DNA from 3 places in the Paenibacillus tianjinensis genome. Region 2 is predicted to be linked to each of the others. Evidence: riboswitches for the same ligand, from Rfam matches in the RefSeq annotation. Region 2 holds a riboswitch; each other region holds the start of a gene.

What was found. Region 2 has a riboswitch for cyclic di-GMP ahead of JRJ22_RS25805 (DUF6612 family protein). Riboswitches for the same ligand answer to the same signal wherever they lie in the genome.
Region 1: another riboswitch for cyclic di-GMP. It lies ahead of JRJ22_RS04075 (PA14 domain-containing protein); the one in region 2 lies ahead of JRJ22_RS25805 (DUF6612 family protein).
Region 3: another riboswitch for cyclic di-GMP. It lies ahead of JRJ22_RS02525 (transglutaminase-like domain-containing protein); the one in region 2 lies ahead of JRJ22_RS25805 (DUF6612 family protein).

What each region holds. Positions count from the first base shown of each region.
Region 1 covers NZ_CP070969.1:941,409-949,247, reverse strand. Annotated here, with positions in the region: gene JRJ22_RS04075 (PA14 domain-containing protein) at 1-1,890, opposite strand, end outside; cyclic di-GMP riboswitch class I at 1,903-1,982, opposite strand; gene JRJ22_RS04070 (sugar phosphate nucleotidyltransferase) at 2,121-3,494, opposite strand; gene JRJ22_RS04065 (UDP-glucose dehydrogenase family protein) at 3,969-5,309, opposite strand; gene JRJ22_RS04060 (glycosyltransferase) at 5,314-6,414, opposite strand; gene JRJ22_RS04055 (glycosyltransferase family 4 protein) at 6,515-7,654, opposite strand; gene JRJ22_RS04050 (glycosyltransferase family 4 protein) at 7,648-7,839, opposite strand, start outside.
Region 2 covers NZ_CP070969.1:5,550,974-5,558,812, forward strand. Annotated here, with positions in the region: gene JRJ22_RS25795 (carbohydrate ABC transporter permease) at 1-276, opposite strand, end outside; gene JRJ22_RS25800 (ABC transporter substrate-binding protein) at 340-1,752, opposite strand; gene JRJ22_RS25805 (DUF6612 family protein) at 1,942-2,841, opposite strand; cyclic di-GMP riboswitch class I at 2,883-2,973, opposite strand; gene JRJ22_RS25810 (beta-galactosidase, LacZ type) at 3,128-6,181, opposite strand; gene JRJ22_RS25815 (carbohydrate ABC transporter permease) at 6,203-7,027, opposite strand; gene JRJ22_RS25820 (carbohydrate ABC transporter permease) at 7,027-7,839, opposite strand, start outside.
Region 3 covers NZ_CP070969.1:570,517-578,355, reverse strand. Annotated here, with positions in the region: rRNA gene JRJ22_RS02535 (23S ribosomal RNA) at 1-1,531, opposite strand, end outside; rRNA gene JRJ22_RS02530 (16S ribosomal RNA) at 1,755-3,302, opposite strand; gene JRJ22_RS02525 (transglutaminase-like domain-containing protein) at 3,674-4,483, opposite strand; cyclic di-GMP riboswitch class I at 4,498-4,578, opposite strand; cyclic di-GMP riboswitch class I at 4,653-4,733, opposite strand; gene JRJ22_RS02520 (class D sortase) at 4,855-5,505, opposite strand; gene JRJ22_RS02515 (GtrA family protein) at 5,558-5,959, opposite strand; gene JRJ22_RS02510 (glycosyltransferase family 2 protein) at 5,949-6,926, opposite strand; gene JRJ22_RS02505 (phospholipid carrier-dependent glycosyltransferase) at 6,972-7,839, opposite strand, start outside.

The DNA of each region.
Region 1 (7,839 bases), 1.7 Mb from region 2:
CGGCGCTGGCGTTGGCGTTGCTGTTGGCGTTGGTGCCGCTGTTGGCGTTGGTGCCGCTGTCGGCGTTGGAGCTGCTGTCGGCGCTTGCGTTGCTGTCGGCGTTGGTGCTGCTGTCGGCGCTGGCGTTGCTGTCGGCGCTGGCGACACTGTTACTGTCTGTACCATGGCCAGCGAATTCGTCATTAATGACGATTCAACAGTATTTATAGATGATATGGAGCTTTTTAAGAACAATGCGCTTGAAGGAACGGTTACTTTGGCCTGGCTTGGACTCTGCCACATCATCCGGATATTGGCGTCACCGGCATTTTCATAATATTCTACTTTAATGTCATAATACTGTCCTGCTTTCAGGGCAATGCTTCCGGTACGCTCGGTACCGCTCTGTTTCATCCAGCTGTCGATAACGGCCGTTCCATTCACATAGACACGAATACCATCATCCGATGTTGTATAGAATTGATAGGTTTCACTATAAGAAGGCTTAATCAGACCGGTCCAGCGTACGGAAAAAATATCTACAGGCAATGAAGCATCCGGTGATGCCTGACGCCAGTTGAAATTAAGTAAACTATCATTGCGTACCAGCACAGGCGTGCCGGACAGCGTCATATTCTTGAAATATTCACCTGTAAGCCCGTTTACCAGCGGTACCGGTGCCTGCAATGTATTTTCAGGTAAGGAGGTCGGCGTTGGTGTAGCTGTAGGTGCTACCGTTGGAGTTGGTGTCGCTGTAGGCGTTGCCGTTGGTGTCGCTGTTGGCGCTACTGTTGGTGTCGCTGTTGGCGCTACCGTTGGTGTCGCTGTTGGCGTTGCTGTCGGCGTTGCCGTTGCACCAGGGACTGTCCATGCCTTATATTCATCCCGGGTCAGGGTGTAGCTGTCATTCATAAAGCTTGTGATTGTAGTCGTGCTGTTGTTATCATAGAGCATTTTTCCCCAGTTCATCATATAAACGTAATTCTTCTGGGATAGCTGCAGCTTAGCTATACTCGGCATCTCGCCATTCTCACCGATGCCAACCGGTTTACCGGCAGCCAGACTGACCAGGCTGTCATAATATTTATTCATATAATCATTATTGTATATGTCAGCTGCAAGTACATCGACCTTATTCGCACCAGGATAGGTCAGCTCATAGGGATCAGACCAGGCATTCGGAGCATTCGGATTCCATACCCACAGCAGATTGTTAAGTTTATGATAGTTAACAAACCGGTCATACATAATATTCCACAGTCCGGCGAAGTTGGTCTTCTTTCCCCACCAGAACCAGTCTCCGTTCATCTCATGGTAAGGTCTCCAAAGTACGGGGACTCCTGCATCCCGCAGGCTTTTGAGTGAAACTGCAACTTTATCGAGATCGGCAATCAGTGCGTTGTACTGTGCCGTACCTGGTGTTATATATTTGTTAAACTCTGCTTGTGTCAATGATTTCTGCACATTAGCCCAATCATACGTAGTGCCCGGCAGATTCTCATGAAAAGTCATGGCTACGATACCGCCGGATTTAGACCAGTTGATCGCACTATTGACTACATTCTTCCGTTGCATTGCGGCGGTGCTTTCGGATTGTCCGCTGATAACTCCCAGCTCATATCCGTGAAGTGCGGCATATTGTCCGCTTGTTCCTTTCAGCTTGTTGCTAAATTCATCCGGGCTCTCCAGATAATCATGCTGGCCTGAAATAATTCCTTTTCCGGAAATAGAATACAGACTATCGAGGAGCTTGACGGCTTCAGCTGAAGCGTCCGGATTAACTGGCACAGCTGTACTTGAAGCTGCTTTAACCGAGGAAGGTGCAAATCCTAGTCCAAGCGGTACGGCGGACAAAAACACAGCCAGAGACAACACGGCGGACAACAAACGAAACTTACGGTAAGTTTTCAAAATGATCTTCCTTTCGGTAGCCAGGCTGCCACTTTTAAGAGGCCCTATAGCTTTGCGTCCCTATCTTTCGAGTAGGTTTGCCTTTGTCGTTTTGGAAGGATTTCTCCTTCTTACCGTAAGTATCGACTCTATTAAGTTGTAGGTTTATAGCAAAAATGAAGATTTCTTAATAAATGGTTCTAAATACCTGTTTTGGATTTGTAACAATTGGTTAAATAGATTATTTAGGCCTACGAAATGAACTGGTGCAATGCTATATCCTTCCAGTCCAAGGTGATTCGGATATTATCCTCTTCCACCAGCTCGGATCCGGTCTGCACTTCGATAAACTCCACATCCGTCAGCGCAAGGATCGCATGTTTGGTGCCTTCTGGGATGCGAACCACATCGCCAGCCTTCACATTATGCATTTTCTCGTTAATCACAATACTGGCTTCCCCGCTTACAAAGGTCCAGATTTCACTGCGTTTGCGGTGCAGCTGGTAGCTGATGTTCTTGCCCTCTTCAATAAAAATCCGCTTAGTCAGGACTTCATTGCCCTCATCGTACTTCACATAATCAATGACCTTGTAATGGCCCCAGCGGCGTTCCTCGAACATCGGTCTTTGCTCGTAAGACTTCAATACTTCTTTGATCCGCGGGCTTTCCGCTTTATGCGTAACCAAGATGCCATCCGGGCTGGCGGCGATAATTAAGTCCTTCGCCCCGATGACTGTGATCGGAATATCCAGCTCATTGATCAGGCAGGTCCCCTCAGAATCGGCCGTGACAACACCTTTTCCTACCAGATTGCTGCTCATTTCTTCGGTCAGCGTGTTCCAGGTACCCAGGTCCTTCCAGAAGCCTGCATAAGGCTGAACCACGATATTCTCCTCTTTTTCCACCACTTCATAGTCAAAGCTGATGGAGGCAAGCAGTTTATACTGCTTCTGAAGTTCCTCGTAGTTAAGCGGCAGCCCTTTGCGTTGCAGAATATCAAGCAGATAACCCAAGCGGAAAGCGAATACCCCGCAATTCCAAAGGGCTCCTTTGCTGATCAGACCTTCGGCTTGTACACGGTCAGGTTTTTCCTGGAAATGGCTCACTTGCAGATATCCGCTTGTTCCCGCCTCAGCACTGGTAGGGATGATATATCCGTATTTCTCTGACGCATGTTCAGGAACTACGCCCATCAGCGCCAGATTTGCGCCGCTTTCCTCCATGGTCTGCTCAAGCTGGACTACGGTATCGAAAAATGAAGCTTCTACATAGGGATCAACAGGCAGGATAGCGACGGTTTCGTCCGGAGAAACACCGGCCATCGAATACAGGTAAGCTGCTGTCAGTGCTATGGCCGGGAAGGTATCACGGCGCTCAGGCTCAACGATGATCGGAACCTCGCTGCCAAGCTGGCTCTGAATCGATTCCACCTGGCTGCGGCCCGTTGCCAGATAAGACGAACCTGTCATGCCCGCTTCCTCAAGCTGTCTCCAGACACGCTGTACCATAGATTCCGGTTCACCCGTCGGGCTTTCCAGTACCTTCAGAAATTGCTTCGAACGTGAATCATTGGACAAAGGCCATAGCCGTTTACCAGAACCGCCTGATAGAAGTACCAGTTTCATAAGTGAACCCTCCTATTTATGTGTTGTCGCGAAAATATCGGATTGTTATTGTAAGCTGCCGCTCGGTGCAGATGCAAAAGATGGACTGCTTTGAGCAGCACTGCTGGCTTCGCAAAAATTCTTAAAGACCACACTGTTATGAGAGTCACTGCAAGGAATGTTTGGACTTTCGGCCGCTGTTGTCTCCAGATTTCCTGATTGAACGCTCTTCGCGGTTGAAATCCGGAGACAAAGGCGGACGCATACGCTCCTACAGTTCCAAAATCCCTCTCCGTTCCATTCCATAACAGCTTACGGTTAAGAACTCCTGCTTGCTCGGGCGAGCAGTCTGGAAGCATCGCCTTTTTTGCTCGCTTCAACCACCGGCCAAGCTACCGGATAAAGATCCGGTATTGCCGCTTATTGGGCGGCAGCTATAGGGCAAGGAGCGGAGCGGCAGCTAAAGCTGCGCTCATAAGGGCAAGAGATTCTGGATTACACAGCCCCGGCGACGCTTGGGGAATAACCGCTCAATCCGCCCATCTGCGGGCGGCCGACCGAGTGGTACTCCAACCCGGTGCCTTCGATCTGCTCCTTGGAGTAGACGTTGCGGCCGTCGATCAGAATCTGGCGGCGCATGCTGCCGGCCAGCTGATGCAGATCGATATCCTTGAACTGGGCCCAGTCGGTCAGCAGGCAGATGGCGTCGCTGCCTTCTGCCGCCTCTTCCGGAAGACCGCACCAGCGCAGCTGCGGATGATCATACCCTGCTCTGAAGTTATCAGCAGCAATCGGGTCATACAGCTTCACTGTTGCACCTTCCGCCACCAGGGCTTCGACGATTTCACGTGCTGGAGCTTCGCGGACATCATCGGTATTCGGCTTAAAGGCAAGCCCCCAGATCCCGATGACTGCGCCGCGCAGGCTGCCCAGCGATTCATGAAGCTTCGAGATGATCATGAACCGCTGGTCCTTGTTCACCTCAACCACCGACTTCAGCAGCTTGAACTCGTAATCGACGTTACCGGCGATCTGAATCAACGCATTGGTATCTTTCGGGAAACAGGAGCCTCCATAACCAATGCCGGCCTGCAGGAACGAGGAGCCGATTCTGCGGTCCATTCCCATGCCTTCGGCCACCATGGTTACATCAGCTCCCACTTTTTCGCAAATGTTAGCAATCTCATTAATAAAAGATATTTTGGTTGCCAGGAATGCGTTTGAAGCATATTTGATCATTTCCGCACTGCGGATATCTGTTACGAAGATATTTTCCGTGAAGCCCTGATGAAGCTGGCGCATGGTCGGCTCAAGCTGAGGATTATCGAGGCCGATAACGATCCGGTCCGGATGAAGGGTGTCGCGGATTGCAGAGCCTTCACGCAGGAACTCGGGAGCGGAGACAATATCGAAGGGATGATTCGTGTGGGAAGCGATGAGGTTGCGGATTTTCTCATTCGTGCCAACCGGAACAGTCGACTTGGTCATGATGATTTTGTAACCTTCCATCGCCTGGGCAATTTCCGTAGCGGCTCCCTCGATATACCTTAAATCCGCTTCGCCACCCGGCAAAGAAGGTGTACCCACAGCCAGAATGACGATATCTGAGCGGCGCACCGATTCCTGAAGATCCGAAGAGAAGGATAATCTGCCCTCCCGGAGATTCATCTCAATCAATGCCTCGATCCCCGGTTCATAGATAGGGGATTCCATCCGGTTAAGCTTGCTGATTTTTTCCTCATCCTTATCGACGCAGATGACATGATTCCCGTTAAGTGTAAAACATACGCCAGATACTAGACCGACATAGCCGGTACCGATAACTGCCAGCTTCATACAATCATCCTCCTTTTAGGAAATTAATGTAGGCTTGCTCTACATATTGCTTGAACTGCACCATAAACGCTTGTTCGTCGAATTTGCGGGCATGGCCCATGATTTGGCCGATATCCCATGGGTAGGACTCCACTTCGTGGATGGCCTTCAGTAAATCGTCAACTTCCTGGTTCTGAAAAAACACACCGTTGACATATGGCACGATGGTGTCCAGCGCGCCTCCGGCCTGATAAGCGATGACCGGTCTGCCTGCGGCATTCGCCTCCAGCGGCGTAATACCGAAATCCTCTTCTCCCGGAAAGATAAATGCCCGGCACTGTGACATCAGGCCTGTTACCTCTCCATCATCCAGCCGTCCGAGGAAGGATACATTATCTTTGGCCATGCCCTCCAGCCGTTTGCGGTCGGGTCCGTCACCGACAATATAGAGCTTAAGACCATTGCGGTTGAAGGCCTCCACGGCGAGATCGATCCGCTTGTAGGAAACAAGCCGGGAGACGATCAGGTAATAATCGCCGATGGAACTCGAGCTTGTAAACCGGGCGGTGTTGATCGGCGGGAAAATCACATCGGCATCCCGGTGATAATAGTTCTGGATCCGTTTCTTCACTACGGAAGAGTTGGCTACGAACTGGTTCACATTTTTGGATGTCCGCTGGTCCCAGGACTTGAGCCGCTGCATGTAGACCTTCAGTAGTCTTTTGAACAGTCCGGAGTTTGATTGCCGCTCCATGTATGTGTCATAATCCCAGGCGAAGCGCATTGGCGTATGGCAGTAGCATAGATGAAACGTCGATTCGGGCACCTGAATGCTTTTCATAAAAGCACTGCTGGAACTCAGGACAATATCATATCCGCGAAAGTCCAGATCTCGGATGGCCATGGGATAAAGCGGCAGCACCCCTTTGAAATTGGTCTTCACTCCCGGAATTTTTTGCAGCCAGGAGGCCCGGATATCCGCATCTTTGAGGTTGTCGGTTAGGCGGCTTCCGTTAAAAACCGTCGTGAAGATCGGAGCATCCGGATACATGTGGTGGAAAACTTCCACTACTCTTTCCGCCCCGCCCATTTGGATTAAGTAATCGTGCGCTATCGCAATTTTCATGTGAATCATCCTCAAAGTTTTATGGAGCAGCATCATCAAGTAGTGATTGTATGGATGCAGGCGGTTGTTGTTTACGCTTTGGCTTGAGTTCGGGAATCTATTAGGTCGCTGCCAGCAAACCTTTGTAGTAGTCAACGATGTCCTTGACTGTATTCTCGATGACGAAGTGCTCTTTCACCCGCTTCATTCCACTATCCGCCATCCGTCTGCGCTCTTCGGGATGGTCCAGCATCCAGGTGATTGATTCTGCGAGTACCTTAGCGTCTCCAGGCTGGATCAGCAGTCCCGTTACACCGGGTACTACGATCTCTACCGGTCCGCCTTCATTGGAGGCGATCACCGGCAGTCCAGCCGCCATGCCTTCGACGATAACCTGGCCGAACGGCTCGGGGGTGATCGACGTGTGTATCAGTAGATCTGCTTTATTCATCAAGCCTTGTATGTCATCCACATGTCCCAGCAGACTAACATTGCTCAGATCATCCTGCTGCATCTTGCGGATTAACTCCTGTTTGTATTCTTCTTCTCCGAAAAGCGCGTCACCGGCCAGCCAGAACTTAACCCGGCTATCGTGTTTGAATGCCTTCGCTGCTTCCAGCACGACATGCTGGCCTTTCCAGTGTGCCAGCCGCCCTACCAGGAGCACGTTGAAATCCTTCTGATCCCGTTTGCCGATCCCTTCGCCGATCGCCTTGGCAAAAGCGGAATACACGACGAGGGTTTTTTTGGTGCGGGGCAGCTCCAGCGCATTCAGCGTAGAGTGGGAGTTGGCGATGACGCCGTTCGGGAGCAGGCGTGACAGGAGCCGGATAGCTTTGGCCACAACCGGCTTCAGGTACGGGGCTCCGATATGATCCCGGATGTGCCAGATCAGCGGCACTCCTGCTTTTTTGGCAGCAACTGCGCCGTAAAAGGCCGACTTCAGAGAATTGGTATGCACACAATCCACTTTCTCCTGTTTGAGCAATGGAGCCAGCTTACTTCCGTAAGCCAGCAGTTTAATGGCTGCTGCCGGAGCGCCGAGGTTGACGGCGTTTCTGCCGCGGCTGCGAATGCTCTCATCCAGCGGGATAATGCGGACATCGATCCCTTTCTCGCGGAGCCGTTCAGCAAGCGTTCCTTCTTCCGCCAGGATTACCAGCGGCTCAATCTGCTCACCGATATTGGTAAGAATGTTGAAAAGAGCAACCTCTCCGCCGCTCCACTTCGCGGTGTGATCAATATAAGCGACTTTTAACATCCTGCGGCCACACCCTTTCCCAAAGTTTCAAGGAATACGGATTCCACTCGGTCACCAACATGCTCCCAGGTGTATTTCTCCAGCACATGATCCCGGCATTCGTCGCGGCTTGGCAGCAGCTTACGGTTGCTTAGCATATGAATCATGCCTTCCGCCATATCATCACTGGCCGCACTCTTAAACAG
Region 2 (7,839 bases):
TGCGAGGATAATCTGGGGAACAAAGTTGAGAATCCAGAGTACTCCCGTATTGATTAGAGACTTCCTGAATGAAGGGTTGTCAAACAGGAGATCTTTGAAGTTTTGAAAAGGATTATCCAGAACGTGGATTGGTTTCGGTATGAGTCCCTGCATATTGGTGAATCCGATGAATGCCGTATATAAAATGGGATACAGCGAGAAAATCAGAAATGCCAGGACAAATGGAAAGGTAAAAATATAGCCGAATTTCGAATAGTTAACACCTTTGCGGCGCATGCTCTCACCTCATATTAATTGATATTAGGGGCGGAAAAACTCGCCCGCCCCTTCTGCTACCGCTTATTCGCTTTCAATGTTAAGCTGGTCTTTAACTTGCTGTTTGAAGGTTTCAAGCGCTTTATCACGGGACTTGTTGCCCGCTGTGTACTCACGTACCTGATCACGCCAGAGCTTATTGATCGTTTCATCGTACTGAGTCAAGTTCTTACCGGAAGCGTTAGCATTAGCTGGAACAAATACATCGAACATATTCTGCCCGCCGAGCAATGGAACTTCACCATTGGATTTGCCCATAACTACGGAGGAAGCTACGCTATCCTTAGTACCTTGCTCGCCTTCCTTCATAGTGCCGTTAGCCCAGTAATATTGGAGGCCTGTTTCGGAAGTATCGAGTGTTACCCATTTGATAAAGTCAGCAACGGCTTGTTTCTTAGCATCATCCTTGGTAACTTGTTGGTTGGCAAGCAACCAAGTACCTCCCCAGAAGAATCCTGTTGGCGGCTCAGTTACAGCCCAGTCGCCGCTTGTATCTTTCACTTGATCTTTCATCGTATAGTTGATGAGCCAAGCAGGACCGAAGAAGCCGAATACCGGTTGAGCGCCTGAACCGGACATATCTGCGAACCAAGCTTCTGTCCAGTCAGTTGTATCGTTGTAATAGCCATTGTCTTTCAGCTTTTTAGAGAGATCCAGGAACGCTTCACGCTTAGGATCAATGTGAAGCTTGCCGTCAACAATCCAGCCTGTGTCTGAACTGTTCTCGATCGGGTGCCAAATGTCTCCGTCACCGGATACCATGCCATAACCCTTAGCTTTTACCTTGGCAGCTGCTTCGAAGAACTTATCCCAACCCGGGCCAATTTCGGTTTTGATTGTAGCAGGATCGTCTGTTCCAAACACATCCTTGGCAAGCGAGCGGCGATAGATAAAGGCACCACCAGTTGCCTGATAGCCAAGACCCTTCAGCTGTCCGTCTTTGGAGCCGATGTCCACGGAGTATTGAGCAATGCCCGCATCCTTAACTAACTGGTCATCCAGACCCAGGTCAGCATAATTAGCGGCATAGCTGGAAGCGTCGCCTTGCGTATACTTGAGCACGAATGCTGATTCAGCTGCATAAATGTCCGGGGCATCTTTACCGCCAGCGGCCAGCGCCTGGTCAAGAGCCGGCTGGTAAGCGCCATCGGTAGTAGCGATTACCGTGGTTTTGAACTCCACATTCGCTTCAGGATGGATTTCCAGATACTTTTTGGTCATGTTCGGAATCTCATCCGTGAAGCTCCAGAGATTGATGGTGACTTTCTCGCCATTGCTCTTTGCCGGAGCTTCGGTAGCGTTTGCAGCCGGGGCTGTAGTTGGGCTTGATGCGTTTGAGTTCGAGTTTGAATTTGAGTTACCGCCGCACGCTGCGAGAGCAGATGACATCACGAGCAATGTGGAGATTCCTACTAAAACACGTTTCATACTTTTCATACTTTGCCTCCCCTTTTTTCTTAATCACTCGGTTTTATGTAACCGCATTCATATTATAGAACCTAGGGACCCCGGACATAAGTCACCTGCCATTGGGAGAAATTCCACTATTTTTGGATTTCACTCCCTATTAGACAAAAAAAGACACCCGGGCCATACCTGGGTGTCTCCATGCTCTCTAATGTTCTATTATTCTAGTTCAGCAGGTTTTGTAATCGTTGTAACCTTGTTGTTCTTAGAATATTTAGCTTCAATTTTTGTAGTATATGTATCTTTCGTTCCGTCCGAAGCCAGCGCATAACTCAGATCAACGGTCAGCTTTTCTGTCTGCCAGGTCTTGGTATTGAGGAACAATTTCCAGGTCGCGCTTTTCGGCTCCAGCGTCTCGCCGTCCCAGAGATTTTCCTGGTCATAGAGGGCAATGAGTCCCTTAGCCGCTGCCGGATCGGTTACCGTAACCTGCAGAACGGTCTGGGTGCCGACAGTAGTGACTTTCATCGACTTTTTAACATTTTTGACCGAATTCAGCATCGATGCAGGATCATACTGGGCTTTGGAATAAAAAGACTCCCATTCCTGCTTCTCCAGTCCGAGCCAATACTGTGCATCAGGATCGATGGGCTCTCCGTCGCCGTCTGTTACTGCATCAGAGCTGCTAACCTCTCCGTCTTCTCCGGTATCTGCGGCTGTATCCTCAGAATCAGCAATAAGTTCGCTTCCGTCTACAAGATAGTAGAATTCCTTATCATTGGCATATAAATCGTAGGATGTTTCCAGTAAACTGATATCCACGCTGCCTGCTGCTGCAAAATTCGGCAGACGGTTGATATCCAGCTTCAGTGTGTTGGTGTTGCTGACCTTCACTCCGCCGGTCTGAATCTCCTGTTTCTTGATTACATCCAGGTGGAAATTCTTCAGCGTTTTGGCAGCTGCCGTTACTTTGCCGATGACTTGATCCACGGTAGGCGGTTTGGCAGCTGTCGCTGCTGCTGAGGCTACTTCAGGACCAGGCATCCAGCCCACCGTTCCTGACAGCAGCAATGCACCCGCAGCCATAATTGTACCTACCGTTTTTGAAACCTTCTTCATGTAGTTCCCCTTTCGGGTCCTTGCGTTAATCATAGATATCCCTATGCAGCCTGGCGATCATGACCTTCTATCTTCGGCTTTAGACCCATGGCTTTGTGTCATCCTCTTTCGGGGATTTTACCTTTAACGCGGACATTTGATTATTGGATTTTAATTGCAGGATGTTTGTCCCTTCATCAATTTACCATGGTTATAATTACCTGTAAAACAAAACCGGTCTTAGTTCCCTGCAACTCAGGACCAAGACCGGTTTGTGGTTTTAAAATACACTTAATGCTATGCTGCGCTATTCTTCTCCCATTCCCACACTGGAAAGGAAGAACTCATATTCAAGGGTTTGCTCGGCCGGAATGGTGTATTCCTTATGCACCGGTGCGCCCCAGCTGTCGTCTCCGCCTACACCCATTTGTCTTCCGGCTACCGTCACTACTGTGTAATGAACCGGCGGGAGCTCAAACGGATGTGAGGCATGCTCCAGCTCAAACGCGGTGTACGGGGACAGGTTACATTCCACCGGTGCAGCTGCCGGAGCCGAGATTTGCAGGCCTATCCCCGCTTCATCGGTAATCTTCACACGGCGTACACCGGTACGGTTACCCGATTCCTGCGGCACGAGATACCTGGACGGCAGCTCCTGCACCTTCCGGCTGAACACACCAAGTCTGGCGCCGAACGCACGGTCAATGTAGTTCTCCTCAGGCCCCATCGCATACCATTCCGACTGATTGTAATCCGCTGACATTTTGAAGGATAAAGCCACGATGGGCAGATCCGGAAGACCGGCAGCACCGGTGTAACGCGTTCTTACCCGGACCGTTCCGTCACCGTAGACGGTATAAGCTGTCTTGAACGCCAGCTCTTCATGAATGCTGAACCGGTAATCGAAGCTTACCGTTACTGCACCTTCCTGCTGCTCAAGGCTGACCTCAACGCATTTGCGGGCCAGGCTTGCCGCATACCAGCTTCCGGCATGGTACCCGAGCTGGGTTCCCTTGTCATTATCGGTAGTCGCACGCCAGAACAGCGGAGCCGGAGGTGCCTCAATCATTTCGTGTCCATGGTAGTTCAGCGACACTAGCGATCCGACCTGTTTGGAGAACAGAACGGTGAAGCCTTCACCGAGGACACCGATCTGCACATCACCTACCACAACCTTAAGTTCACCGGCTGGTTGCTCTGTTACAGTCTCCTCAACAACAAAGACAGATTCGCCAAAGGCAATTTCATATCCCGCTTCAGCCCAAAGCTCTTCTTCCTTCAGTACCAGAGAAGCCTGAATGCTGTATTCGCCCGGAGTTCCTTCCGTATGTGGCAGCTCAATCGGAACCAGCACTTCACTTTGCGGCGCAGCATTGACCTCTGTAGTCCACTTGCCAAGCAGTTCACCGTCACAGTACAGGCTGTACTCCAGTGCCAGATGATCCGTTCCTGCGAACAAGCTTTCATTTATTACCCGGATACCTGTCCGGTCTGGCGCAAGCTTGTAATTCTGATACAGGAATTTGACCTCCTGCATCTTCGGTGTCCACTGGCGGTCGGCATAAACAATGCCGTTGCCGCAGAAGCTGTAATCTGTCGGACGATCGCCAAAATCGCCGCCGTAAGCGAAGAACTCGTTACCATAGCGGTCCTTCTTCAGAATCGACTGGTCAATGTAATCCCAGATGAAGCCGCCCTGGTACATCGGGTACTTATTCTCAAGCTCGGTGTATTTATGCATGCCGCCTACCGAATTCCCCATTGCATGCATGTATTCGCAGCTAAGATAAGGCTTGTCCGGACTAGCGTTCAGATATTCCTCAATGTCAGCCGGCTTGGCATACATCCGGCTCTCCATATCGCTTGTCGCATTGTAATTGCGGTCATAGAACACGCCTTCGTAGTGAACCAGACGGCTGTTGTCCCGGCTGCGGAACCAGTTCGCCACATCCAGAATGACTTGGCCTGCATAGGATTCGTTACCGCAGGACCAGATCAGGATGGACGGATGATTCTTGTCCCGCTCTACCATATTAATCGCACGGTCCAGCACGATGTCATGCCACTTCGGGTCATTGTGCGGAATATTCCAGGACGGCTCAACCGCGCCCATCTTCTGCCAGGAACCGTGCGTTTCAAGGTTCATCTCGTCGATGACATAAATGCCGTATTCATCGCACAGCTCATACCATAATGTCTGGTTCGGATAATGCGAAGTGCGTACGGCGTTGATGTTGCTGCGCTTCAGTGTGCGGATATCCCACAGCATATCTTCGCGCGTGATATTACGGCCAGTGCGGCAGTTGAACTCATGGCGGTTGACGCCTTTGAAGACAATCCGCTTGCCGTTGATGCACATCAGCTTGTTCTTCATTTCGAACCTGCGGAAGCCCGCTTTCTGCACAACGGCCTCCACAACCTCTCCGTCTGCACCGGATAGCGAGATACAAACCGTATAGAGATAAGGATTCTCCGCACTCCAGGTCAGAACATCTGCCACTTCTCCGGAAAGCGTAAGCTCCTGTCCGTTAAAGGTTCCTTCGGTGCTCAGACAGACTTCACCGTCCCGGTCCTTCAGCTCAAGCTTGGCACTGATTGCTTCCTGCGGTGTGTTCAGCAGATGCATGGTTACGTTCAGACTGCCTTTCGTATAAGTATCATCCAGCTCCGCCCGCACCTCAAGATCACGGATATGAGCCTTCGGAACAGTGTACAAATAGACCTCACGGAAAATCCCGGAGAACCGCCAGAAATCCTGATCCTCCAGCCAGCCCCCGGTACTCCGCTTATACACTTCAACGGCCAGTTTGTTTTTGCCCGCCCGCATAAACGGGGTCAGGTCAAATTCGGACGGAGTGAAGCTATCCTCGGCATAGCCGACGAATTCGCCGTTCAGCCAGACATAGAAGGCCGACTCCACACCCTGGAAGGAGATGAAAAGCGGTCCGTTCTCCATATTCTCCGGCAGGCGGAATTCCTTTACATAGCTGCCGACCGGATTATGCTCTGGAGAGATGTGCGGCGGGCGGAGATCAATCAATCCATCCCAGGGGTACATTGTATTGACATATTGCGGCCGGCCGTAGCCCTGCAGCTGAATATGTCCGGGGACCTGAATATTGTCCCAGCCGGTGCAATTATATTCTTCCTTATAAAACGCTTCTACACGGCTCGCCGGATTTGGCGCATAACTGAATTTCCAGCTCCCGTTCAGGCTGTAGCGCATATCCATCGGCGCATCGGCCTCTGCCTCAGCCATATTATTATAGTAACGGTGGTCCGAATGAGCCTCCACCCGGTTTACCTTGAAGGTACCCGGATCTTCCAGCCAGCTCAAGCTTGGAGTAACTGCCAATTTCATTTCCTCCTTCAGAACATATAATTATTTCACTGATCCCACCATACCGGCAACGAACTGCTTCTGCATCAGGAAGAAGACAAGAGCTGTCGGAAGTGTGGAGATGACAACTGCGGCCATAATCACCCCGAAATCTGGAGAGTAGCTCGAGCCTAAGTTGGAGATCAGCAGCGGGATGGTCCGTTTCTCCGGAGTCTGCAGCACGATCAGCGGCCAGAGATAGTTATTCCAGCTGGACATGAACGTAATGATTGCGGCAGCGGAGTAAGTAGTCTTCATCGTCGGAATATAAATTTTGAAGAACAGGCCCAGCTCCGATAATCCATCGATCCGTCCGGCTTCCAGCAGCTCCCGCGGGAACATCTTCGAGCTCTGCCGGAAGAAGAAGATCAGGAACGCCGTAGTGAACGTCGGCAGGACAACCGCAGCGACTGTGTTAACCCCGATAAGCGGAGCAGCAGCCGACAGCTTCGAGAACATTTGATACAGCGGAACCATCAGCGCGGCGAAAGGGATCATCATGGATAGTAATAACAGATTGAAGACCATATCCTTCGCTTTGCTGCGGTAAATTTCAAATCCGTATCCGGCCAGGGAGGCAACCAGCAGGGCCAGAACCGTTGTCGTCAGAGCAATTTTGAGTGTATTCCACAGGGCAGGCACAAGGTTGATGGACTCTGTCAGCTTCCGGATATTGTCAAACAGATGTGTACCGGGTAACATTCTTCCCTGGGTTACGTCCACTGAAAGATTTGTGGCGCTGATAATCATCCACAGAAACGGAAAAATCGAAACAAACGCAACAATGGACAGAAAAACATAAATTGGGGCACGGCGTAAAGTTCTCATTATTTATCATCACCTGCCAGTTTGATTTGAAGGAAGGCCAATATAATGATCATGACTACGATAGAATACGATACAGTCGCAGCATATCCAAAGTCAGGCGTGTACTTGAACGATAGATTGTAAATATATTGGGAAATGGAGAGCGTCGCGTTGCCGGGACCTCCCTTGGTTATATTCATAATTTCATCGAACAGCTGCAGGGTACCAATAGTCGAGGTAATCGACGTAAAGAGAATGATCGGTTTGAGCAGCGGTACGGTAATCGAGAAAAATTGTCTCGGGCCCGAAGCACCGTCAATCCGTGCAGCTTCATAAATGGAACTGTCGATGTTTTGCAGCGAGGAGAGGAAAAAGATCATATTGTATCCCGTCCAGCGCCAGGTAATGGCGATAATAATCGTAACTTTCGCCCAGAAAGGATCGGAGATCCACTGGATCGGTTCAGACAGGATGTGCATGTTCAATAAAGCCAGGTTGATCAGTCCGTCATTTCCAAACAGATATTTGAATACAACGGAGTAAGCTACAAGTGAGGTTACGCAAGGCAGGAAGATCGCAGTACGGAAAAAACCTTTGAAGCGCAGCTTGCTGTCATTCAGCAGTACCGAAATCATCATCGCAAACACGATCATAACCGGCACCTGCACAATCAGGAACAAGAAGGTATTCTTGACGGCGGTAAAAAAGGTTTTATCACTCAGCAGGCGCTTGTAATTCGCTAACCCGTCGAAGTGAAGATTAGCCCCTGCGCCCGTTTTGAACGAGAGCAGCAGTGCCTGAATCATCGGATAGAAATAAAACAGACAGATCAT
Region 3 (7,839 bases), 1.3 Mb from region 2:
CAGCCTCACTGCTTAGACGGACATCCATCAGTCCGCGTCACTACCCTCCTGCGTCACCCCATCGCTCATAGCGGATTACGGTGGTACAGTAATTTCAAACTGTTGTCCTTCGACTACGCCTTTCGGCCTCGCCTTAGGTCCCGACTTACCCTGAGCGGACGAGCCTTCCTCAGGAAACCTTGGGCTTTCGGCGGATCAGATTCTCACTGATCTTTTCGTTACTCATACCGGCATTCTCACTTGTATGCTGTCCAGCGCTCCTTACGGTACACCTTCAACCCACATACAACGCTCCCCTACCCCAGATGCAAAGCATCTAGCCATAGCTTCGGTGGTGTGTTTAGCCCCGTTACATTTTCGGCGCAGAGTCACTCGACCAGTGAGCTATTACGCACTCTTTCAATGGTGGCTGCTTCTAAGCCAACATCCTGGTTGTCTGTGCAACTCCACATCCTTTCCCACTTAACACACACTTGGGGACCTTAGCTGATGGTCTGGGCTGTTTCCCTTTTGACAATGGATCTTAGCACTCACTGTCTGACTCCCGGCAAGAAGTAAATGGCATTCGGAGTTTGACTGAGCTTGGTAACCCTTGCGGGCCCCGCACCCAATCAGTGCTCTACCTCCACCACTCCATTCACCGAGGCTAGCCCTAAAGCTATTTCGGGGAGAACCAGCTATCTCCGAGTTCGATTGGAATTTCTCCGCTACCCCCACCTCATCCCCGTATTTTTCAACATACGTGGGTTCGGGCCTCCAGTGCGTGTTACCGCACCTTCACCCTGGACAGGGGTAGATCACACGGTTTCGGGTCTACGTCCACATACTTAGTCGCCCTATTCAGACTCGCTTTCGCTGCGGCTCCGGCTTCTCACCTTAACCTTGCATGTTAAACGTAACTCGCCGGTTCATTCTACAAAAGGCACGCCATCACCCCTAAAACGGGCTCTGACTTTTTGTAAGCACACGGTTTCAGGTTCTATTTCACTCCCCTTCCGGGGTGCTTTTCACCTTTCCCTCACGGTACTGTTTCACTATCGGTCGCCAGGTAGTATTTAGCCTTAGCAGATGGTCCTGCTGGATTCATACGGGGTTTCACGTGCCCCGCACTACTCGGGATCCGTCTCGGAGGGAATACAGTTTAGGTTACAGGGCTTTTACCTCTATCGCGGGCCTTTCCAGACCTCTTCACCTACCATATTCCTTTGTAACTCCATGTGAGACGTCCCACAACCCCAAGGGGCAAGCCCCTTGGTTTAGGCTGTTCCGCGTTCGCTCGCCGCTACTGACGGAATCACTATTGTTTTCTCTTCCTCAGGGTACTTAGATGTTTCAGTTCCCCTGGTCTGCCTCTACATACCCTATGTATTCAGGTGTGAGTAACTGCGAATTACCACAGCTGGGTTTCCCCATTCGGACACCCCCGGATCAAAGCTTGCTTACAGCTCCCCGAGGCAGTTTCGTTGTTCGCCACGTCCTTCGTCGGCTCCTGGCGCCTAGGCATCCTCCGTGTGCTCTTATTAGCTTAACCATGCGTTTTCCGTTAGGAAAATCGCCAGCATTGCTATAATTGAAACTTGTTTACACAAGTTCAGCTTAAAGAATGTTCTAAAACGCAAATTCGTTTCGGTATCCAGTTTTCAAGGATCAAGTAGAGAGCTTAAACTCTCAAAACTGACCAACGAGTGAGTAACTAACCGACCGGTTAGATTTAAGATTTGAATGTTTCCATTGCAGGAAACGATTCTCCATAGAAAGGAGGTGATCCAGCCGCACCTTCCGATACGGCTACCTTGTTACGACTTCACCCCAATCATCTACCCCACCTTCGGCGGCTGGCCCCCTTGCGGGTTACCCCACCGACTTCGGGTGTTGTAAACTCTCGTGGTGTGACGGGCGGTGTGTACAAGACCCGGGAACGTATTCACCGCGGCATGCTGATCCGCGATTACTAGCAATTCCGACTTCATGCAGGCGAGTTGCAGCCTGCAATCCGAACTGAGACCGGCTTTGCTGGGATTGGCTCCACCTCGCGGTTTCGCTTCCCGTTGTACCGGCCATTGTAGTACGTGTGTAGCCCAGGTCATAAGGGGCATGATGATTTGACGTCATCCCCACCTTCCTCCGGTTTGTCACCGGCAGTCACTCTAGAGTGCCCAGCCTTACCTGCTGGCAACTAAAGTCAAGGGTTGCGCTCGTTGCGGGACTTAACCCAACATCTCACGACACGAGCTGACGACAACCATGCACCACCTGTCTCCTCTGTCCCGAAGGCCGCCTCTATCTCTAGAGGATTCAGAGGGATGTCAAGACCTGGTAAGGTTCTTCGCGTTGCTTCGAATTAAACCACATACTCCACTGCTTGTGCGGGTCCCCGTCAATTCCTTTGAGTTTCAGTCTTGCGACCGTACTCCCCAGGCGGAGTGCTTACTGTGTTAACTTCGGCACCAAGGGTATCGAAACCCCTAACACCTAGCACTCATCGTTTACGACGTGGACTACCAGGGTATCTAATCCTGTTTGCTCCCCACGCTTTCGCGCCTCAGCGTCAGTTACAGCCCAGAAAGTCGCCTTCGCCACTGGTGTTCCTCCACATATCTACGCATTTCACCGCTACACGTGGAATTCCACTTTCCTCTTCTGTACTCAAGCCATCCAGTTTCCAGTGCGACCCCAGGTTGAGCCCAAGGTTTAAACACCAGACTTAAATAGCCGCCTGCGCGCGCTTTACGCCCAATAATTCCGGACAACGCTTGCCCCCTACGTATTACCGCGGCTGCTGGCACGTAGTTAGCCGGGGCTTTCTTCTCAGGTACCGTCACTCCGGTAGCAGTTACTCTACCGGACGTTCTTCCCTGGCAACAGAGCTTTACGATCCGAAAACCTTCATCACTCACGCGGCGTTGCTCCGTCAGGCTTTCGCCCATTGCGGAAGATTCCCTACTGCTGCCTCCCGTAGGAGTCTGGGCCGTGTCTCAGTCCCAGTGTGGCCGTTCACCCTCTCAGGTCGGCTACGCATCGTCGCCTTGGTGAGCCGTTACCTCACCAACTAGCTAATGCGCCGCAGGCCCATCCCTCAGTAGCAGATTGCTCCGCCTTTCATCCTTTCTTCAGGAGAAGAAAGGAATTATCCGGTATTAGCTACCGTTTCCGGTAGTTATCCCAGTCTGAGGGGTAGGTTGCCTACGTGTTACTCACCCGTCCGCCGCTAAGCTTATCCCGAAGGATAAGCTCCGCTCGACTTGCATGTATTAGGCACGCCGCCAGCGTTCGTCCTGAGCCAGGATCAAACTCTCCAAATTGGTATTTAGAAAGAGCGATTGCTCATTTTGAAACATCTGACGAGAATTTGCATTCTCTAATTTTGGATCTCACCGAGGTGATCTCCAGATACTCACTCGTTGTTCAGTTTTCAAAGATCAAGCTCGTTGTCAGTGACCATTAGCTCATCACCAGCAACTCTTATAATATATCACGTTTGATTTAGAAACGCAAGTTTTTTTTGAAATTTCTTATTCAGTCATTTCAGCCAAACTTTTGTGCGCTCTAACAACGCTTACCTATAATACCGCAGATACCTATTGAAAAGCAACCCCCTTAACTAAAAAAGATAACCTGCTTAATCTTTAAGCAAGTTATCTTACGTATTGTCTAGGATTTATATAATGAATTATTAATAAAATTTTGCAGCGCTATATTTGCTCGCTACTTTGATCAGTGCTGTTTCTTTACTGTTCTTAGCCAATCCAGCGTCAACTGTTGTATCGATTGTTACCCATTTACCGTTAAGCAGTACTTCATTCCAAGCATGATACGTTGAAACATAACTGGTATTGCCCATTACCAATTTTGTCGGAATCCCTTCACTGCGCAGCATGGTAGCAAATAGCGAAGCATAATCATAGCAAATTCCTTTTTTGGTGAGTAATGTGTTGTCGTTCTTCGGGATATAATCCTGTGTAACAGTTGCAGCCAGCTGGTAATCATACTTCACATTTGCAACGATGTAGTTATAAATGACTTTTACCTTTGCTTCATCTGTAGTCAGTCCTTGTGTAAGCTGTTTAGCTTTCAATACAGATTTATCGGAAGAGCTCCATTTCACGTTCTGTACGGAACTCAAGTATACGGCGTTGGCATTGCTCAGGTTAAGTTCTACATTCTCAGAAGAAACTACTTTATATTTGTTGCCGCTTGTATTCTCAAGAATAGACACTTTATAGGTTCCATTACCTTGTTGCAGCGGGAAAGACTCCGTAGATTGGAAAGCATATAAGTTATAAGTGTAGCTGTTGCCGTCCTTGGTGATCATGACCTTAATGCGTTTGTCTGTAGGTACCTCATAAGAAACTGCGACAACTCCCTGATCCAATTTCGTTGTATTCAACCAGCTCGAATCTGCTGTTGCGGCCGTAGCTGGGCTTGTCTGAACTGATGTGACTACTACAAACAAGGTTAATAACATAAAATAGAACTTTTTCATTGGATAAAACCCCTTTCGGTAGCTGGCTGCCATCCTTTCGGGAAGGCCCTTTAGCTTTGCGTCCCTACCTTTCGATAGGTTTGCCGTTATCGTTGTAGCTTTATCTGTTCTCTCATCTACCAATAAATGCTAGATTCACTTTAAAAAAGCAAACAAAAAAAGCCCTTCATTCGGTAGCTGGCTGCCATCCTTTCGGGAAGGCCCTTTAGCTTTGCGTCCCTACCTTTCGATAGGTTTGCCGTTATCGTGTATAGCTTTTATAGTTATATAGTATCATATTGTCATCTTTATACAAGCCCCAAATTGCTAGATTTCTAACACTTTCCACTAAAATTTATCATATTTCGGGTCAATTCTCCCCAGCCTCAAATTCAGGATAATTTTGCGTGGATTATCAGGCGGTGTGTCGGATTTACCAGCGGATCACAAGTAATCAGAGTTAGGATTTTATTCATGTTATCCCCATTCAGCACCGATACATCCGTCGGCTCTACTACAGAAATATCATAAACCTTGTATTGGTATTCTTCTGCACTCGTTTTGATTGAGATCATATCACCGATCTTCACTTCATTTAACCGGTTGAACAGTCTCCCCGTAGTTCTTGACCGGTGAGCGGCAATGGCTGCATTTCCGACTTCGCCGAGCGGAGCCGTCTCCTTCATATGGGCAGCAGCATGCTTCATATTAGATTTGGTCGCCCCCTCTAAGACAGGCAGCTTCAAGTCAATCCGGTCGATCTGGATAATTCCGATAATCTTACCGCCCACCTTAATCTCCGGAGAGGGCTGTGCTGATGGCTGCACCTGTTCCTCATCCGCTGATTCATCTGCCAAAAGCTGGGTGACCTCGGCGTACGGCTTTTTCAGATCCGGTTCAGCCGTTGGGACAACCTCACTATAGGCCTGCTCAGCCTCTGCCAGCAATTTTTCCTGCTGTCTGTCGTTATACCACTCGTTCGCTTTCGGATACAGCATGACAAGGATTCCGGCCAGTATAATCAAATAGGAAAACTTCCGCATATTCATCACCCCGTTAGTCTGGAACCGGGCAAGCCCTGTTCTAATATTTGTCTTAAAAAACCCACATGCGGCTTCCGAAAAAATTGATAATCACAGTGACGAACGTAACGAGTACCTTGGCAATCAATACCTGAATCCCGAAGCTGTCTGTAAGAAGATGCATCAGCAGTACTGAAATTCCAAGCACCACCAGATTGAGTACGATAAACTTCACCAGCTGCAGCCTGTCAGATCCCTTCTTGCCAGCGTTGCGGTCACGAAAAGTCACTTTTTTATTCCAAACGAAGCTGTTTGCTGTACCTGCACTATAAGAAATAATCTGCGCCGGGGTATTGATCATTCCCAGTGAATGAAGCAGGGTAAATACTGCAAAATCAATCAGTGTATTCAGCAGCCCCACGGCATTGAATTTTAAAAACTGGATAACTCCCGCATTCAGCTTCTTACCTGCCATCGTAATTATCCTCTCGCTTGTCGTCAATCTCTCCGTCATGATAGCCCTTGGTTTCGCGCACGATATAGAGCGGTCTATCCTTGGATTCATCATAAATACGTCCGATATATTCTCCAATTACCCCAAGCAGCATCAGCACGATACCGTTAAATAATAAATTGACACCCACTATAGAAGCCCAGCCGGGAACCGTCCAGGAGGTAAATAATTTCTGGAACAATACAAAAAACAGGTACAGAAAGCTGGAGAAGGACAGGAAAAAGCCTATATATGAGGCTATTTTGAGCGGTTTATGTGAAAAGGAGGTGATGCCGTCCAGCGCAAACCGGATCATTTTCTTCAGCGGGTACTTCGTCTCTCCGGCGAAGCGCTCCTCCCGTACATATTCAACCATCGTCTGCCGGAAGCCCACCCAGCTCACCAGACCTCTGACATAACGGTTCTTCTCCTTCAGCCCCCGCAGCACATCGCATACTTTGCGGTCAATCAGCCGGAAGTCGCCGGTATCCGTAGGAATCTCCACACTCGTCATGCTGCTCAGCAAACGGTAGAAGAGCTTGGCGGTCACTTTTTTGAACAGCGTCTCCCCGTGGCGCTTGAGCCGCTTGGCATAGACCACCTCATAGCCCTCTTTCCACTTGGCAATCATCTGCAAAATGACCTCAGGCGGATCCTGAAGATCGGCATCAATCACAACCACCGCTTGCCCCTCGGCATAATCCATCCCGGCCGTAATAGCGACCTGATGGCCGAAATTACGCGAGAAGTCAATCAGCTTGACATGTTCGTCCCGGCTGCTGATTCCGCGCATAATTTCCGCTGTACGGTCACGGCTGCCATCATTGACGAAGACCAGCTCATAGGAATCGCCGCATTCGTCCATTACTTTTCGGAGACGCTCATACGTGTGCTGAATGACCTCCTCCTCATTGTACATCGGGACAATTACACTATATCTGGCTTTCACCCTTGTTCCTCCTAAACGTTTGGTAAGTATAAAACCGGCTGGCTCCTAGAATACCCAGGAAGGGAACCAGCGCAGCACAGTGTTGACATAATCGCCGCTCACCTGCATACCCGACAGCACCGGATAGAACAGGATAAAGAGCAGTGCCGCAAGGCCCACATAAGCATATCGGATATACTTGGCTTCGGGATATTTGCTGTCCAGCAGCTTCATTACATATACAATTGCAAGAATCATGAACGGCACCATAGCGAAATAATGGTACAGGAACGTCTCACGCGGAACGAGCATCCAAGGCACATATTGCGAGAAAAAGGCGATCCAGAGCATGTACAGGCTCTTGTCTTTACGCTTCACAGTAAGATAAACCGTACCAAGTATGGCGAAAATTCCGGTCCACCAGATCAGCGGATTACCTATAGTGACAATACTGCTTACTTGACCTTCAGGCAAGCCTTCGCCGCCGCTGAAGAACCATACCGGACGCTTCATAAACGGCCATTCCCACCAGGAGGAAGCAAACGGATGGGTAGCCACCAGCTGACTATGGTAGTCATACATATTTTTTTGGGCCTGGATCAGGCCTTTAATCGTGTAACCCTCGGCCGTAACGGAGAGTACCGGGATAAAGGACAATCCGTAGATAACGGCAGGAATAACGACAAAGAACACGATGCAGCTGGCCAGTGTAATGACGGTATTTTTCCAGAAGGATCTGTCTGCTGTAAGGCAGGCGGCCTTGAGCTCCTGATCACCCAGCTTGCCTTCCGCTAGCACACGTCCTGCTGCTGTATGTTCCTTATAACGCTCGAACAGTGAGAGAGCCAGCATAACCGCCAGCCCGGCGCCCCCGTATAGCACAATCCATTTAGAGGCGACGCCGATGCCGAAGAAAAGGCCGGACCAGAACAGA